2 regions of the Mogibacterium diversum genome follow, and region 1 is predicted to be linked to the other one. Evidence: a T-box and tRNA genes for the amino acid it is inferred to sense, from the RefSeq annotation. Region 1 holds a T-box; the other holds one or more tRNA genes.
The links. The T-box of region 1 lies ahead of thrS (threonine--tRNA ligase). A T-box ahead of a tRNA ligase gene usually reads a tRNA of that ligase, here a tRNA-Thr.
Positions count from the first base shown of each region.

Region 2: it encodes a tRNA-Thr, which carries the amino acid that the T-box ahead of thrS (threonine--tRNA ligase) is inferred to sense. The anticodon was not compared.

Region 1 covers NZ_CP027228.1:37,154-45,111, reverse strand. The annotation lists gene asnS (asparagine--tRNA ligase) at 176-1,570, opposite strand; gene C5Q96_RS00225 (hypothetical protein) at 1,658-1,981, opposite strand; gene C5Q96_RS00220 (hypothetical protein) at 2,086-2,739, opposite strand; gene C5Q96_RS00215 (hypothetical protein) at 2,763-3,185, opposite strand; gene C5Q96_RS00210 (CbrC family protein) at 3,249-4,100, opposite strand; T-box leader at 4,234-4,442, shown strand; gene thrS (threonine--tRNA ligase) at 4,505-6,556, shown strand; gene C5Q96_RS00200 (transcription repressor NadR) at 6,592-7,101, shown strand; gene C5Q96_RS00195 (PTS transporter subunit IIC) at 7,248-7,958, shown strand, end outside.
Region 2 covers NZ_CP027228.1:1,329,052-1,337,009, reverse strand. The annotation lists gene C5Q96_RS06345 (TIGR04283 family arsenosugar biosynthesis glycosyltransferase) at 1-979, shown strand, start outside; gene C5Q96_RS06340 (aminoglycoside phosphotransferase family protein) at 980-2,032, shown strand; gene C5Q96_RS06335 (TVP38/TMEM64 family protein) at 2,034-2,756, shown strand; gene C5Q96_RS06330 (arsenosugar biosynthesis-associated peroxidase-like protein) at 2,796-3,131, shown strand; gene arsS (arsenosugar biosynthesis radical SAM (seleno)protein ArsS) at 3,199-4,170, shown strand; gene C5Q96_RS06320 (C-GCAxxG-C-C family protein) at 4,185-4,613, shown strand; gene C5Q96_RS06315 (nucleoside phosphorylase) at 4,623-5,372, shown strand; tRNA gene C5Q96_RS06310 (tRNA-Thr) at 5,547-5,623, shown strand; gene tuf (elongation factor Tu) at 5,662-6,855, shown strand; gene C5Q96_RS06300 (SMI1/KNR4 family protein) at 7,072-7,617, shown strand; gene C5Q96_RS06295 (hypothetical protein) at 7,849-7,958, opposite strand, start outside.

The sequences.
Region 1 (7,958 bases):
TATTTTTTTGAGCTGATAAAATTATTTAAGCTCTTGTCACAAGTATAACATAGCTTGTATCTTGTTCAATACAATATTTTAATTGACAATAAAAAGCGGCAACCACCTTCTCCTCTTGAAGAGCCTAGTGATAGCCGCTAAATTATTTGTATATGTATATTGCCTCTCAAACGCTTTAGAATTCAGCGTTCTTAGGTGTTCTTGGGAATGGAACAACGTCACGGATGTTACTCATTCCTGTTAGGTACATAATCATTCTCTCGAAACCTAGTCCGTAGCCAGCATGCTTTACGCCGCCATATCTACGAAGATCAACGTACCAGTCATAAAGCTCTCTGTTCATGCCGATCTCATCCATTCTAGCTTCGAGGATATCGAGTCTCTCTTCTCTCTGACTTCCGCCGATGATTTCACCAACTCCTGGTACAAGAAGGTCGCATGCCGCAACAGTCTTGCCGTCGTCGTTGAGTCTCATATAGAATGCCTTGATTTCCTTCGGATAATCGATTACGAAGATAGGCTTCTTGAATACTTCCTCAGTGAGATATCTTTCGTGCTCAGTCTGTAGGTCAATTCCCCATTCAACTGGGAACTGGAAGTCCTTATCAGCTTTCTTAAGAATCTCAACAGCTTCTGTATATGTAACTCTCTCGAAATCTGAGTTAACTATGTGGTGAAGTCTATCAAGTAATCCCTTGTCCACGAATTTATTGAAGAATTCCATCTCCTCAGGTGCATGTTCAAGCGTGTAGCTGATGATGTACTTGACCATGTCTTCAGCAACATCCATATCATCAGCAAGGTCTGCAAACGCGATTTCTGGCTCGATCATCCAGAACTCAGATGCGTGTCTAGCTGTGTTGGAGTTCTCAGCACGGAACGTAGGTCCAAATGTATAGATGTTTCTAAACGCAAGCGCCATCGCTTCACCCTCGAGCTGTCCCGAAACTGTGAGGTTAGTCTCTTTGCCAAAGAAATCCTGCGAATAGTCGATAGAGCCGTCTTCGTTAGTAGGCGGGTTGCTTAGGTCCAGTGTCGTAACTCTGAACATCTCGCCAGCACCCTCTGCGTCACTTCCTGTGATGATTGGAGCATGCACATATACGTAATCACGCTCTTGGAAGAACTTATGAATCGCATAAGCAACGATGCTGCGAACTCTAAATACAGCAGAGAAAGTGTTGCTTCTAGGACGAAGATGTGCGATTTCTCTAAGGTACTCCATGGTATGGCGCTTCTTCTGCAGCGGATAATCCGATAGCGAATCGGCCTCAACAGTAACCTCTGTCGCCTTTAGTTCAAATGGCTGCTGCGCGCCAGGTGTAAGCTCAAGTACACCCTTAACCATTACACCTGCTGCGAGGTGCACCTTTGAAATCTCTTCGTAGTTATCAATCTTCGAAGCCTCGTACACAACCTGAAGCGGAGTGAAGAAGGTACCATCATTGAGTGAGATGAAACCAAACTGATTGGATGCACGATTACCTCTCACCCAGCCTCTGACAACAATCTCTTTACCTGCATACTCTTCTCTGTTACGGAAGAGTTCTCTGATCTCAATATCTTTCATTAGTATATCCTTCCTAATTTCCATTTTTCTCTCGTAAATGCACGAGTCTATTAATTATATCATGTTTACATGTGGTTTATCGAGTGTCTATGCTATTTTCTCGATTCCGCACTTATATGGAGCAACTGCATCAGCAAGTCTCGTCAGAACTTCTCCCTGGCCGAATGCCTCTGGATACCCCACCTTAAGGCTTACGCTCATCGAGCGTTCTCCTCTATCTACGCTTACTACCTCGACACTAGTTCTCGCATCTCCTGTGACGAGATTTATCTCAGAGTTGATTCCGTAAGGCTCTTTGTCGAAGAGCTTTAAAAACATGTCGTCAAATCTAGTTGCTGTAACTGTGTATCCACCGAATCTCTCGGGGAGTACTGGCATCTTAACTTTAACTTTAATTTCTCTATTTCCCATTATGTCCACCCTTTTCCTTCAAAAAAATCTGTATTCTGTATAATACTCCTCTTCATCTCACTGAATCAAGAGATATAGCTAGGTATTGATTTTAATCCCTTATATTAACAGTAATCAGGTATTTTATCTCCGCAAAGTATCTTTACGTATGTTCCGTAGGCTTCTGGAATCGGTCTACCGAGGTATATTTCGAGCTCTGGATTCACATTTCTTCCCATGACACTACATAAGTACAACCGCTCATTTAATCCCGGGTACATCTCGACTGACATTGTTTCTACATTTTCCACCATCGGCCAATCTGTTTCTTTTAAATCAGGTTTAACCACCGTATGATAGAGTCCGCACGGCGCATTGTTCTTACTATTATCCACCATATCTCTTTCAACTAACGCAAGACGTGTACCGAGAATCACTACACTTCGCTTTACTCCATCGACGAGAATTTCTCGAGTTCTGTGACCAAGCCCTTCGGTATGAATCCATCTGGTTGGAAGCTCGTAATTCGAAAGTGGCTCTACACCTTTAATGCGCTCAATGGGGCTGTGCGCTTTCCACTGGCGCGTAACCGCATGACAGAATAGCACATTATCAGTTGACAAAGTCACACCTTCCCACGAGTTATCCTCGCTAAAGAGGTTAAAGAAAACCATGTATGGCGATTTTACCATCTGCGCCAAGATGTATATCCCATCTCGAAGGCAAATTGATATAACTTTTCCTTCTTTCCACGGAACAGACTTCTTCTTAGTTTCCAATATAGACACCTCTTTCCCCTCACTTATTTTATTTCACGAACCTTAACCTTATGCTTCTTCAGCTGCTTCTTAAGCTGAGCAAGCCTCTCGTCATTACCCTTGCTTTTTCCGACGAAAATCGACTTGCTCCTACCCTTTTTCCTCACGAACTGTATAAAATATCTGTCACCGTTCAGATGTACTCCACGCACAAAATATATCTCAACCTCAGCGAGATCTTTCAATGGAATCTCACGACTGCCCGGAACAAATCCGCTGTGAATATATAAATTTCCATTTGAGATATGCATAGGTTCTGAAAACTTTCCGCCACTCCTACTGACGATAATCAGCTTCCGCACCATCGTGACAAGAACGATAGTTCCAACGATAAATGCCACCGTCTTAAAGAAATTGTCATTCCACGTCGACTTTAGTCCAATCAAGAAATATTGATATATCTTCATTAATTACTTCCCTCCAAATCACCTTTCCTATTCTAAGAAGGTGTTTCATTTCACGCTTGCAAATTAGCTCGCATCGACATAGATGTGATATTTTCCGCAGTGAAGGCAGCGGAAGAGATACCCGCAGAGATCCCCATCCTTATACAGGTACTCCCTTATATCGGTGTATTCATGCCTCATCTCATACTCTTCAAGGACCTCGTCTGCGATGCCCATCTCCTCTAGTTCCTCTGTGCCGACTGTCCCTAGATATGCGCAGTAGTCATTACAGCAGGATAGCCAGTGCTCGCCTTGCCAGCTCAGGTAGCCAGGCGTTCTTTCAAATAGTTCTTTCGACTTCGCCACATCCACTTCGCCTTCCCATTCGGCATCTTGCACGAACTGAGCGTCGAATTTCTTTGCAGCCTCTCCACTAGCAATACACTCTGGGCACAAATGCTCGACGTCTTCAACGCTGTAAGGGAACGAACTATAGTAGATAATACTTTCCTTGCCGCAGCACGGGCATACCTCTGGCGGACCTTCTTCAAAGCTTTCAGTAGCCAGTGGATCTGGATGGTAACGGAATTTTGGAAGCTTCTTAGCTTTTTCTCTCTGTAGAGACTCCTCAGCAGCTGTCTTTGGTCTTTTCACTGCCCACCTGTCTCCATCATCTTCTGCTAGCGATTTGAGATAAGCGAGCTTCTTTATCTGCTTCTTATCTGTCCTATCTGCAATCTCTGACATCAAGTCATACGCACTCTGCATGAGCGAAAGGATTTTGTATACATCTACAAGAACTGCCTTGGCATCCTTATCCCCAGCCTCTTTGAGCCTATCCGAAAACTCGTATAACGCAAGAACAGTCTCTCGCTTACCCTTCTTCGCTTCGTAATCCTTTACTAGTTCAGCATATTCTTTTATGTATGGATTCATTATTTCTCCTACCATTTCAGCAAAACTTCTCGTTTTTGTCCACAAATTATATCAATTCTTTCCTATAAATTATAACAAATTGAGGCGGTAAAATCATTGACAATTATCACATGCGGTGGTAACATATTTCATTATTAAAACGATGACGAGGACAGTAGGTTCGCTTTAAGGCTTTGAGAGAGGGATGGATGGTGAGATCATTCCAGTACGGAGCGTTCTGAACACCACCTCCGAGTGGCACTAATACTGCCCGCCTAGCCGCGTTAAAAGCTTCAAAGAGTGCTGGAGCAGAAGCTCCGGAAGATGGGTGGAACCACGAATACGAATGTATGCGTCCCTTCTGACAATTTGAATGTCGGAAGGGATTTTTTAATTTCCTTCCGCTAATGAAAGGAGTTCTTAAAATGATTATTACACTAAAAGACGGTAGCAAAAAAGAATATGCTTCGCCGATGTCAATCATCGACATCGCAAAAGACATAAGCGAGGGTCTCGCAAGAGCAGCTTGCGTTGGTGAAGTCGATGGAGAGGTCTGTGACCTCAGAACTGTTGTGGATAATGATGCTGAAGTTAACATTCTCACTTTTGATTCTGATGCAGGAAAGCATGCGTACAGACACACATGTTCACACGTGCTCGCAGAGGCTGTCAAGAATCTATATCCAGATGCCAAGATGACAATTGGACCTTCTATCGATAATGGTTTTTACTATGACTTCGACATGCCAGCTCTAACTAGAGAGGATTTAGATAAGATAGAAGCTGAGATGAAGAAAATCATCAAGAGAGGAGATGCGATAACTCGTTTCACACTCCCTAGAGATGAAGCCATCAAGCTATTCCAGGAGAGAAATGAGCCATACAAAGTCGAGCTCATCGAGGACCTACCAGAGGACGAAATCATTTCCTTCTATCAGCAGGGAGATTTTATCGAGCTCTGCGCAGGACCACATCTGATGAGCACGAAGCAGATTAAGGCGTTTAAGCTAACTTCTAGCTCTGGCGCTTACTGGAGAGGTGACGAGCACAACAAGATGCTCACTAGAATCTACGGTACTGCATTCAACAAGAAGGCAGATCTCGAAGAATACCTTGAGTACCTAGCTGATATCAAGAACAGAGACCACAACAGACTCGGTCGTGAGATGGAGCTATTTACAACAGTAGATATCATCGGTCAGGGTCTTCCTCTATTTATGCCTAAGGGTACTAAGATGATTCAGAAGCTACAGCGCTGGATTGAAGACCTCGAGGATTACGAATGGGGTTACGTGAGAACGAGAACACCGCTGATGGCTAAATCAACTCTTTACAAGATTTCAGACCACTGGTACCACTACAAGGATGGAATGTTCGTATTCGGATATGACAACATCGATGAACTGAACAATGCCGAGGATGCTACTCGCGAGATTAGAGGACTTGAGGACCTTAGTCTCATCGAAAACGATGCTGATGCAAATGCATTTGCGCTTCGCCCTATGACATGCCCATTCCAGTATTATGTATATAAGGCTAAGCAGCACAGCTATAGGGATCTACCTTACAGAATGGGAGAGACTTCTACTCTATTCCGTAATGAGGATTCCGGCGAAATGCACGGTCTTACTAGAGTTCGTCAGTTCACGATTTCAGAGGGTCACCTCGTGTGTACCCCTGAGCAGATTGACGAGGAGTTCAAGAACTGCGTTAAACTCGCTAAGTACTGTCTCACAACTCTAGGTCTAGACGGCGATGTTACATACAGAATGTCGAAATGGGATCCAGAAAATCCAGGCAAATATCTTGGAACTGCTGAGGAATGGGACAAGGTTGAATCTGCAATGCGTGAGATTCTCGATGAAATCGGTCTCGATTACACAGAGGCTTCTGGCGAGGCTGCATTCTACGGACCTAAGCTCGATATTCAGGCAAAAAATGTATATGGCAAAGAAGATACTATGATCACTATACAGCTTGACATGTTCCTTGCTGAGAGATATGACATGTACTATATCGATAAGAACGGTGAGAAAAAACGCCCATATATCATCCACCGTACATCGCTCGGCTGCTACGAGAGAACTCTCGCTTGGCTGATTGAAAAGTATTCAGGAAACTTCCCTACTTGGCTATGCGCAGAGCAGGTTAGAATCCTTCCTATCTCAGATAAGTACCAGGATTATGCAGAGGAAATTTTCGCTGAGCTAAGAAGAAATGGCGTTGATGTTACAATTGACAGCAGCTCCGAGAGAATCGGCTACAAGATTAGAAAAGCCCAGATGGAGAAGCTACCTTACATGCTAGTCGTTGGACAGCAGGAAGCTGAGAATAAAACTGTTTCAGTTCGTTCGAGATTCGAAGGAGATGAAGGTAGCAAGCCGCTGAGTGAATTTGTGAACGCAATCTGCGAGGAGATACGCACAAAAGCGATTAGAGAAAAGAAAGTCAGCGAAGAAGAAAAGAAAGATAAATAGTCAAATTTGCAAGAGAAGGTAACGGAGGATTTGTCATGCAGAGAGAGAAGCGCAAAGACAACATAATACAGAAATTGCAGTCTACAGATTCACCTGTAAGCGCTTCCTCTCTTGCAAAAGAGTTCGGAGTAAGCAGACAAATTATCGTTGGAGACATCGCTATTCTCAGGGCTGAAGGTCATGATATTAGTTCGACCCCTCGTGGATACGTGCTCCCTCAAATTGGGACTACTCCAGTCTATAGAATCGCTTGTAAACACGATTCATCTAAAATTCTAGAAGAACTTAATGCGATTGTTGACTGCGGTGGCATATTACTCGATGTAAGTGTTGAACATCCTATATATGGTGAACTAGTCGGCAACCTGCACATTGCAAATAGACTTGATGCAAAGGAGTTCGCAGATAAGATAATTGAGAGCAATGCTCCTCCACTATCACTTCTCACAGGCGGGATTCACTTGCATGCTATCACGTGTAGGGATGAGAATGCACTTGAGCGAATAAAGGATAAACTCCGCTCAATAGGGATACTCTTCGAGTAAACGATAAAAATTTTTTAACGGACTAACAGTTTATTTTTTAAGTAACATGTAGCGTTTTCTTTAATTAGATATTGACTTTTCACAGAGCCTCTTTTAATGTATATACAGGTGTCATGACACCTGTATATAGTTAGGAGGCTTTTTAAATGGCTAGTTTTTCTTCATTTCTAAAACGCAAGGATATAATCATCTCCGGAAAGAGATATGGAATTGATGCACTTGGCGCTATGGCTCAGGGACTATTTTGTTCACTACTTATAGGAACAATCATCAATACTATCGGAGTGCAGCTTCACATCTCTGCCCTATCGCAGACTGTCGCTACTATAGGTGGTATAAAATACACTGTGGGTGGTCTTGCGATGGCTATGGGAGGACCTGCAATGGCATGTGCAATCGGATACGCTCTTGCTGCTCCACCGTTAGTTCTATTCTCTCTCATCACTGTCGGTTTCGCTTCAAATGCGCTTGGAGGTGCTGGCGGACCACTCGCAGTACTATTTGTAGCGATAATAGCAGCTGAATGCGGAAAAGCTGTTTCAAAGGAGACAAAAGTAGATATCCTAGTTACACCGAGTGTGACAATCGGCATAGGAATCGCTTTATCTTGGTTAATCGCTCCCGCACTCGGAAACGCAGCCATGAAGATGGGCGATATTATCATGTGGGCTACAGAACTTCAGCCTCTACTCATGGGAATTATTGTCGCTGTAGTTGTAGGTATAGCGCTTACTTTACCAATATCTTCTGCGGCTATTTGCGCAGCCCTAGGTCTAACAGGACTCGCCGGCGGTGCAGCACTTGCTGGCTGCTGTGCACAGATGGTTGGATTCGCAGTTGCTTCGTATGAAGATAAT
Region 2 (7,958 bases), 520 kb from region 1:
GGATGCATTTTCGCAGCTACAATCATGTGATACCGTCATTGGCCCTTCACAGGATGGTGGCTACTATCTTATAGGCATGAATGACATTAAACCAGAGTTATTTGCTCAATCATCGTATGGGCACGGCAAGGTGCTTGATGAACTCTTGCACATCGCTGCGGATAACAATATTCACGTTACTTTAGTGGCGGAACACCGTGATTTGGATACAAAAGATGATATTTTGTATTTTAGGGAGCATATTCGACATCAACACCATCTTATGGAAAGTGAAGTAGGGAAATTCGTTACAAAGGTACTGCGGGTTTCTGTAATTGTTCCGACTTACAATGAGGAAAAGCGAATTGACAAGCTTATAAAGCAGCTTGATGACATCTGTGATGATGCTGAGATTGTCATAGTAGATGGCGGTAGCACGGACTCTACATTAGCTCATATTCCTGATAGATATCGTATTGTAAAAAGTGATAAGGGAAGAGCTCTTCAGCTAAATGCAGGTGCAAGGGCAGCTAGCGGCGAGGTGCTGTTCTTCATGCACGCTGACAGTGAGCTACCTAACAAGCCAATACATGAAATAAGAGAGGTTATGAAAACCTACAATGCAGGGTGTTTCGGCATAGAGTTTCAATCAGATAATCTGCTGATGAAAATCAACGCAGCCATTTCAAATGACAGAGCATTTCGCAGACAGATAGCTTTCGGAGATCAAGGCATGTTCATGACCCGAGAAGTGTTTGAAGGAGTCGGGGGATTTCCAGAAATTCCCATTATGGAGGACTACCAGTTGTCGCTAACACTTAGGGAAATGGGAATAAGAATAGGTGCTACAAGAGGTAGAATTTGCACCTCTGATAGACGGTACCCGAAAGGAAATATTAAAAAGCTACGACTCATGTTCAAGATGTGGCTTTTGCGCAGAAAATACAGGATGGGGATAGATCCGTATCAAATTGCTAAAGAGTACAAGGATATTAGATAAATGAGCAAATCAACAATCGAAAGTGGACTAAAGCGAATAGCTGCCTCGAAACCATATAGAGAGGCTCTTGGACTCCCTGATGAAGTAACCGAGGAATACAACCTTTTGGCCCAAGGAGAGTACAATATCAACTATATATTTACTCATCCTATAACGGGCAAGAAACTTGTTCTTAGGGTGAATTGCGGGTCCCAGATGCATTTAGAGAATCAGATAACCTATGAATATCGGGCACTAGAATTGCTCGAACAATCTGGTAGAACACCTGCTGTTTATTATGTTGATGATACAAAGCAATTTATAAATAATGGCGTACTTGTAATGGAATATTTATCGGGACACTCGCTTATATATGAGAAAGAGATGGATAAGGCGCTAGCTGTTTTAGCGGATATCCACAGCGTTAATATAGAACCTCAGAATAAAGGTGAGGAGACCGTAAGCATAAGTGGCACAACGCTACTGGCTCCGAGAGAACCTCTCAAAGCTATTCTTGAAGAGTGTGAGCAGATGGCTGCTAAGTTCTTTGATTATGAGCAGGCTGATATCATGATTAAACAAAAAATCAGAAAGCTACTCGACTACGGCTGGAAGAGACTAGGCAGAAGAACCGGGGTCTCTCCGTATAACTGCATTATAAACACAGAATTGAACTCCACAAACTTCCTAATCAATGGACCTGGAGAACAGAGTTACCTTATTGACTGGGAAAAGCCTTTGTTCGGTGACCCAGCTCAGGACCTCGGGCACTTTCTTGCGCCGACTACTACTTTTTGGAAAACTGATACGATTTTTACGCCACAGGAAATTGATTATTATATAGATGAGTATATATATGCAGTTGCAGGCAGGTACATTACAGCAGAATTAAAGGAGAGAACTCACGATTTTGTGCCTATAACGTGTCTCAGGGGTGTAACATGGTGTGCTATGGCATGGGTAGAATACAGACAGCCGGGTAGAGATATTACTAATGAAAGTACAGCGCGGAAGCTGGAACAGTACATCAATCCAGAGTTTTTGGATAGAATTGAAGAGTTAATTGAGGCATAACATGAATATAGAAAAACATGAAACTGTGAGCAAGAAGAGAAAAAACATAATAAAAAAGGCTGTTTTGCTGACGGTACTATTGATATGCATAATATGCTACATAGCCGTTCCAAGTATACACAACACTATTAATAGAGTGTTTGAAATGTTCAAGAGTGGGGATTTTATGGTTGTGAAGGATTTCGTTAAATCATATGGTCCTTACGCCGCAGTTATATCGTTCCTTCTCATGATACTGCAGTCTATCGCAGCACCATTACCTTCATTTCTGATTACTTTTGCAAATGCAAATCTATTTGGTTGGGTGAAAGGCGCAATTCTTTCGTGGACAAGTGCTATGGTGGGGGCGACGCTATGCTTTTACATAGCTAGAATACTAGGGCGTGATGCAGTTGAGAAACTTACTAGCAAAAGAGGATTAGAACAGATTGACGAGTTCTTTCAGAGGCACGGAAGAATGAGCATTTTGATTGCCAGGCTGCTACCTTTTATAAGCTTTGATATCGTAAGCTATGCTGCTGGATTGACGTCGATTTCGTTTCTAGAGTTCATAGTAGCAACAGGACTAGGGCAGTTGCCAGCGACGATAATATATTCATACGTTGGAGGAATGCTTACTGGAGGGGCAAAGCTACTTGTAACAGGTCTGTTTATCCTGTTTGGTGTGTCGGGAATAATTTTCCTCATCAGGCAGGTATACATAGAGAAAAATAAAGAAAAGTAATAGTAATTAGCGCATCACTTATGCGCAAAGGAGGGTAAAATGAATACTTATTATAATCCTGATGATTTGGCAAAATTCCCTACAATTGGTGAAGAAGCACCAGAACTATGGGATGCATTTCTTAAATACTATGGACCAGTAATGGCGGAAGGTGCGCTTACTGCTAGGGAAAAGGCGCTTATAGCGCTTGCAGTTGCGCATTCTGAGATGTGCCCATACTGCATCGATTCATACACACAGACACTTCTTGAGATGGGTGTAGACGAAGAAGAAATGACAGAAGCTGTTCACGTTGCAGCGGCTATGAAAGCTGGAATTACATTGGTTCATGGCGTGCAGATGAAAAACGTTGTTGGAAAGCTAGAGCAGAAATAGGCAACTCAGTTACTGATATGAGCTGCAACATGCGTTGCAGCTCATGCTCTTGGAGAAATACATAGGTATGAAAGATAGATTTAAAGAACTAGATAATGTGCCAGATTTTCAAGCAAATATTGAAAATCCAAAGGTACAAAAAACGGATGATATGAAAGTGCTTCAGATTAATGTTGGCAGATTATGCAATCTTGCATGTAAGCATTGTCATGTTGAGGCTGGGCCAAGCCGCACTGAGATTATGAGCAAAGAAGTTATGGATGCCTGTCTAAAGACTTATAATAAATGGGGATTTGACACGATTGACATCACTGGTGGTGCCCCAGAAATGAATCCTAATTTTAGATGGTTTGTTGAGGAATGTTGCCGAATCAGCAATCATGTAATCGTTAGATCTAGCATGGTTATCATGCTTGAAGAAGGCTATGAGGACTTACCTGAGTTTTATGCACGCAACAAGGTGGAACTTGTGGTTTCACTTCCGCATTACAAAGCGAAGAAGACAAATAAACAACGTGGAGACTCTGTTTTTGAAGGTTCCATTGAGATGCTTAAGAAGCTAAACGCGCTTGGATATGGTACAGATTCAGATCTCGTTCTAAATATGGTGTATAACCCGAGCGGTGCATTCTTTCCTCCTAATCAGCAAGCTATGGAGACAGAGTATAAGGAAAAGCTGGGAAGAGAGTACGGGATATCGTTCAATAATCTGTTTTGTATAACTAACAATCCTATCGGAAGATTTGGGAAATTTCTCGTTCAATCGGGTAATTTTGAAGGATATATGTATAAACTGTACGATGCGTTTAATCCTGAAACACTAGAGAATATGATGTGTAGATATCAGATTTCAGTAGGCTGGGATGGCAAAGTTTATGATTGTGACTTCAACCAAGCAGAAGGGATAGAGATATCTACAAAGCAGACGATTTTTGATATTGCAGACTCAGACTATGAAGTTCGAAATATATGCTTTGACAAACATTGCTATGCATGTACGGCAGGATCTGGTTCTAGTTGCGGTGGTACGACAGAGTAAGGAGGGGCGATAAGATGGATAAGGGAAATATAGCTGAACTATTTGGTAGAGGTCAGGATTGCGGACAGATTGTTGTGGAGCATTTTGCAAATAAGATAGGGGTCTCCAAAGAGGAGGCAAATCGAATGGCTGCGGCATTTGGTGGAGGACTTGGTGTTGGTGAAACATGTGGTGCAGTAATGGGGGCAATGATTGTGCTAGGGCTAAAATATGGCCATAATGGACCTGACGATAATGAAAGAAAAGGTGAAATGAACGAGAAAAGAGCAGAATTTCTTGCTCTATGGAATGAAAAATATGGTAAGGTTCGCTGTGAAGATCTGCTTGGAAATAATATTGGCACACAAGAAGGGCTAACGAAGATACTTGATGAAGGGCTGCTATTCAGTTTCTGTCCTTCGCTAGTTGATGATGCTATTAAAATGCTTGAAAAACTAGCATAGGTGACTGTCATGAAAGCGGATTTTTACGATGCGTCCAACGAGGCGATATTCACACCTGAATCATTTTATGGACCAAGAGGTGATTTTGCAGACATCTGCATTCCTGTTCTGTCATTTGAAATTCATGACTATATATTAAATGCGTTTGAATGTGTAAAGTGTGGACAGCTCATTGCCTGCAACATAAACACACCTATATATGTGTTTGAATACGACAAAAAACGAATTGCATTTTACCAATCCTCGATGGGTTCAGCGATAGCATCACATCAGTTAATAGAAGCAAATTGGATAACAGGTGCAGAAAAATTTGTCATGTTTGGCTCAGCAGGGACACTTGATTTTGAGCAAACTGATGGTAAATACATAGTACCAAGCAAGGCATATAGGGGTGAAGGACTTTCTTTCTACTACTGTCCAGCAGGAGATTATATAGAAGTTAAGTGTTCAGGAGTTGTTTCTGATATCTTTTGTAAAGCAAATATCCCATATACCGAAGGTGCTATATGGACAACTGACTCGATGTATAGAGAAACAAAAGCATTAGTAGATGCCAGAAAGCAAGAAGGGTGCATTGCAGTTGAAATGGAGGTTGCCGGGGTGCAGTCTGTGTGCGACTTCCATAATTGGAAGTTGTACAGCTTCTTGTGTGCAGGTGACGTTATATCAGATGAAAGCTATAGTGTAGGAGAACTGTCTGAAGCAAATCACGGACTAGATAAACTAAATGCAGCATTAACGATAATAGAGGCACTTTAAAAAGGGAGACTTAGTTGGTGTGATAGTCTTAGTGTGTCAGCTAAGTCTAATTAAAATAGTAACATTTTGTGTTGGTGATATAGTATAAAATAAAAGTGTCAAAAGATGCTGATTTGTCATAACTCAGGCAATATTGACAGCATGTATTATTTCGTGTACTATTCTTGTATACGTGCTGTTGTAGCTCAGTTGGTAGAGCACTTCCTTGGTAAGGAAGAGGTTCGGCAGTTCGAGTCTGCTCAACAGCTCCAATTATTTTAAATTTAATCACAATTCTAAGGAGGATATCATGGCAAAGCAGAAGTATGAGAGAACCAAGCCACATATCAACATCGGTACAATCGGCCACGTTGACCACGGCAAGACAACTCTAACAGCAGCAATCACAAAGACTCTTCACAACAGATATGGACTCGGAGCAGACGTAGCATTCGACCAGATCGACAAGGCACCAGAAGAGAAGGCAAGAGGAATCACGATTTCCTCAGCACACGTAGAGTATGAGACACCAAACAGACACTACGCACACGTAGACTGCCCAGGACACGCTGACTATGTAAAGAACATGATTACAGGAGCAGCTCAGATGGACGGAGCTATTCTAGTAGTAGCAGCAACAGATGGACCAATGCCTCAGACAAGAGAGCACATCCTGCTATCTAGACAGGTAGGCGTACCATACATCATCGTATTCCTGAACAAGTGCGATATGGTAGATGACGAGGAGCTACTAGACCTAGTAGAGATGGAAGTAAGAGAGCTACTAGACGAGTATGAGTTCCCAGGAGATGACACACCAATCATCAGAGGATCTGCACTAAAGGCACTAGAGGATCCAAGCGGTGAGTGGGGAGATAAGATTTGTGAGCTAATGGAAGCAGTAGACACATACATTCCAGAGCCACAGAGAGCAAACGATCAGCCATTCCTAATGCCAATCGAGGACGTATTCTCAATCACAGGACGTGGAACAGTAGCAACAGGAAGAGTTGAGAGAGGAACACTCAAGGTAGGAGACGAAGTAGAGCTCGTAGGACTAAGCGACGAGAAGAGAAAGGTAGTTGTAACTGGAGTAGAGATGTTCAAGAAGACTCTTGACGCAGCAGAAACAGGAGACAACATCGGAGCACTACTAAGAGGAATTCAGAGAGACGAAATCGAAAGAGGACAGGTACTCTCGAAGCCAGGCTCAATTCACCCACACACAAAGTTCAAGGGACAGGTATACGTACTAAAGAAGGAAGAGGGTGGAAGACACACACCATTCTTCAATGGATACAGACCACAGTTCTACCTAAGAACAACAGACGTAACAGGAGATCTAAAGCTACCAGAGGGTACAGAGATGTGCATGCCTGGAGATAACGTAGTAATGGAGATCGAACTGATTACACCAGTAGCTATCGAAGAGGGACTACGTTTCGCTATCAGAGAAGGTGGAAGAACAGTAGGATCCGGAGTAGTTACAGAGATCATCGAGTAATCATAGATTACGAGGGAATACCACCAGATAACTAATGACAGGGGCGCATGCGCCCCTGTTTTTAAGTTACTTACTTTGTATAACTGGCATACTAACTTGGATATTATTGATTTCTTTATACTGAATCACTACAATAAATATGTGACAGAAAGTATAATGAATACATTAGTGAAATCAGTATCCAGGCAAATTGTCGGGAGTATAACGAGGTGAAATATGTCTATAGAAAAGATTTACGATTATTTTAGAAGCTACGACAAAGAAACTTATCAGGTTTTCGCATGTGGAGATGACACGCCGTCAGAACAAGATATAGAAGCTTTTGAGAGCGAGTTCAATATAAAGCTGCCGGAGGATTTCAAAGAGTTTACGATGTCTCCGCTTGGTGGTCTATACATGGAAGTAAGAGAAGAAATCTGGCCTATGGCACAGGAGTATGAAGTTGCACCATTTTGGGAATTTTGCCGCGGAATCATGGTTTACGGCATCTCAAGTGAAGTCCCAGAGTACCTAGACTTACGTGCAAATACAAGGGCTTTCCATGAAAGTGGGCTATCTGACTGCATCCCGTTCTTCTCGGTAATAGGTGACGGTGAGCAGATATTCTGTTTCGATAGAGAAGGCAAGATAGTTGTTTTCGATGGCTATGAGATGCATGATGTTGAAGGCGATTTTGAGAGCTTTTTACTTGGTCAAATCGCTGAGCTAGAGGAACGTAAGGATAAGAAGGTCGAGAAGCTGAAGAATAGAGCTGGCAGATAAGAATTCAGATATTATAGCATCGGCGATAAGATGATACTAAAATTCAGCGGCTCTTGACATGTCCTGCTGGACATTTTATATTGGGGCTTTCAACAGAGTCAGCCAATTTCGGCGAGACTCTTCTAATAATTACCATAGAAGGCTAATTACAGAAAAAGTTTCACACACTCCACCCAAGGGCTGGCCTTGGGTGATTCTACTTGAATTATTAAATTTTATAGTTTGCAATACCTATTTACTTAGATTAACACTTATTATTTTCTTTGCCTCTAACAAGAAAGCTTTTATCTTATTTACCGGTAGCTTCGAAAACTCACTGCTCTTAAGCGTCTGCCTATAAT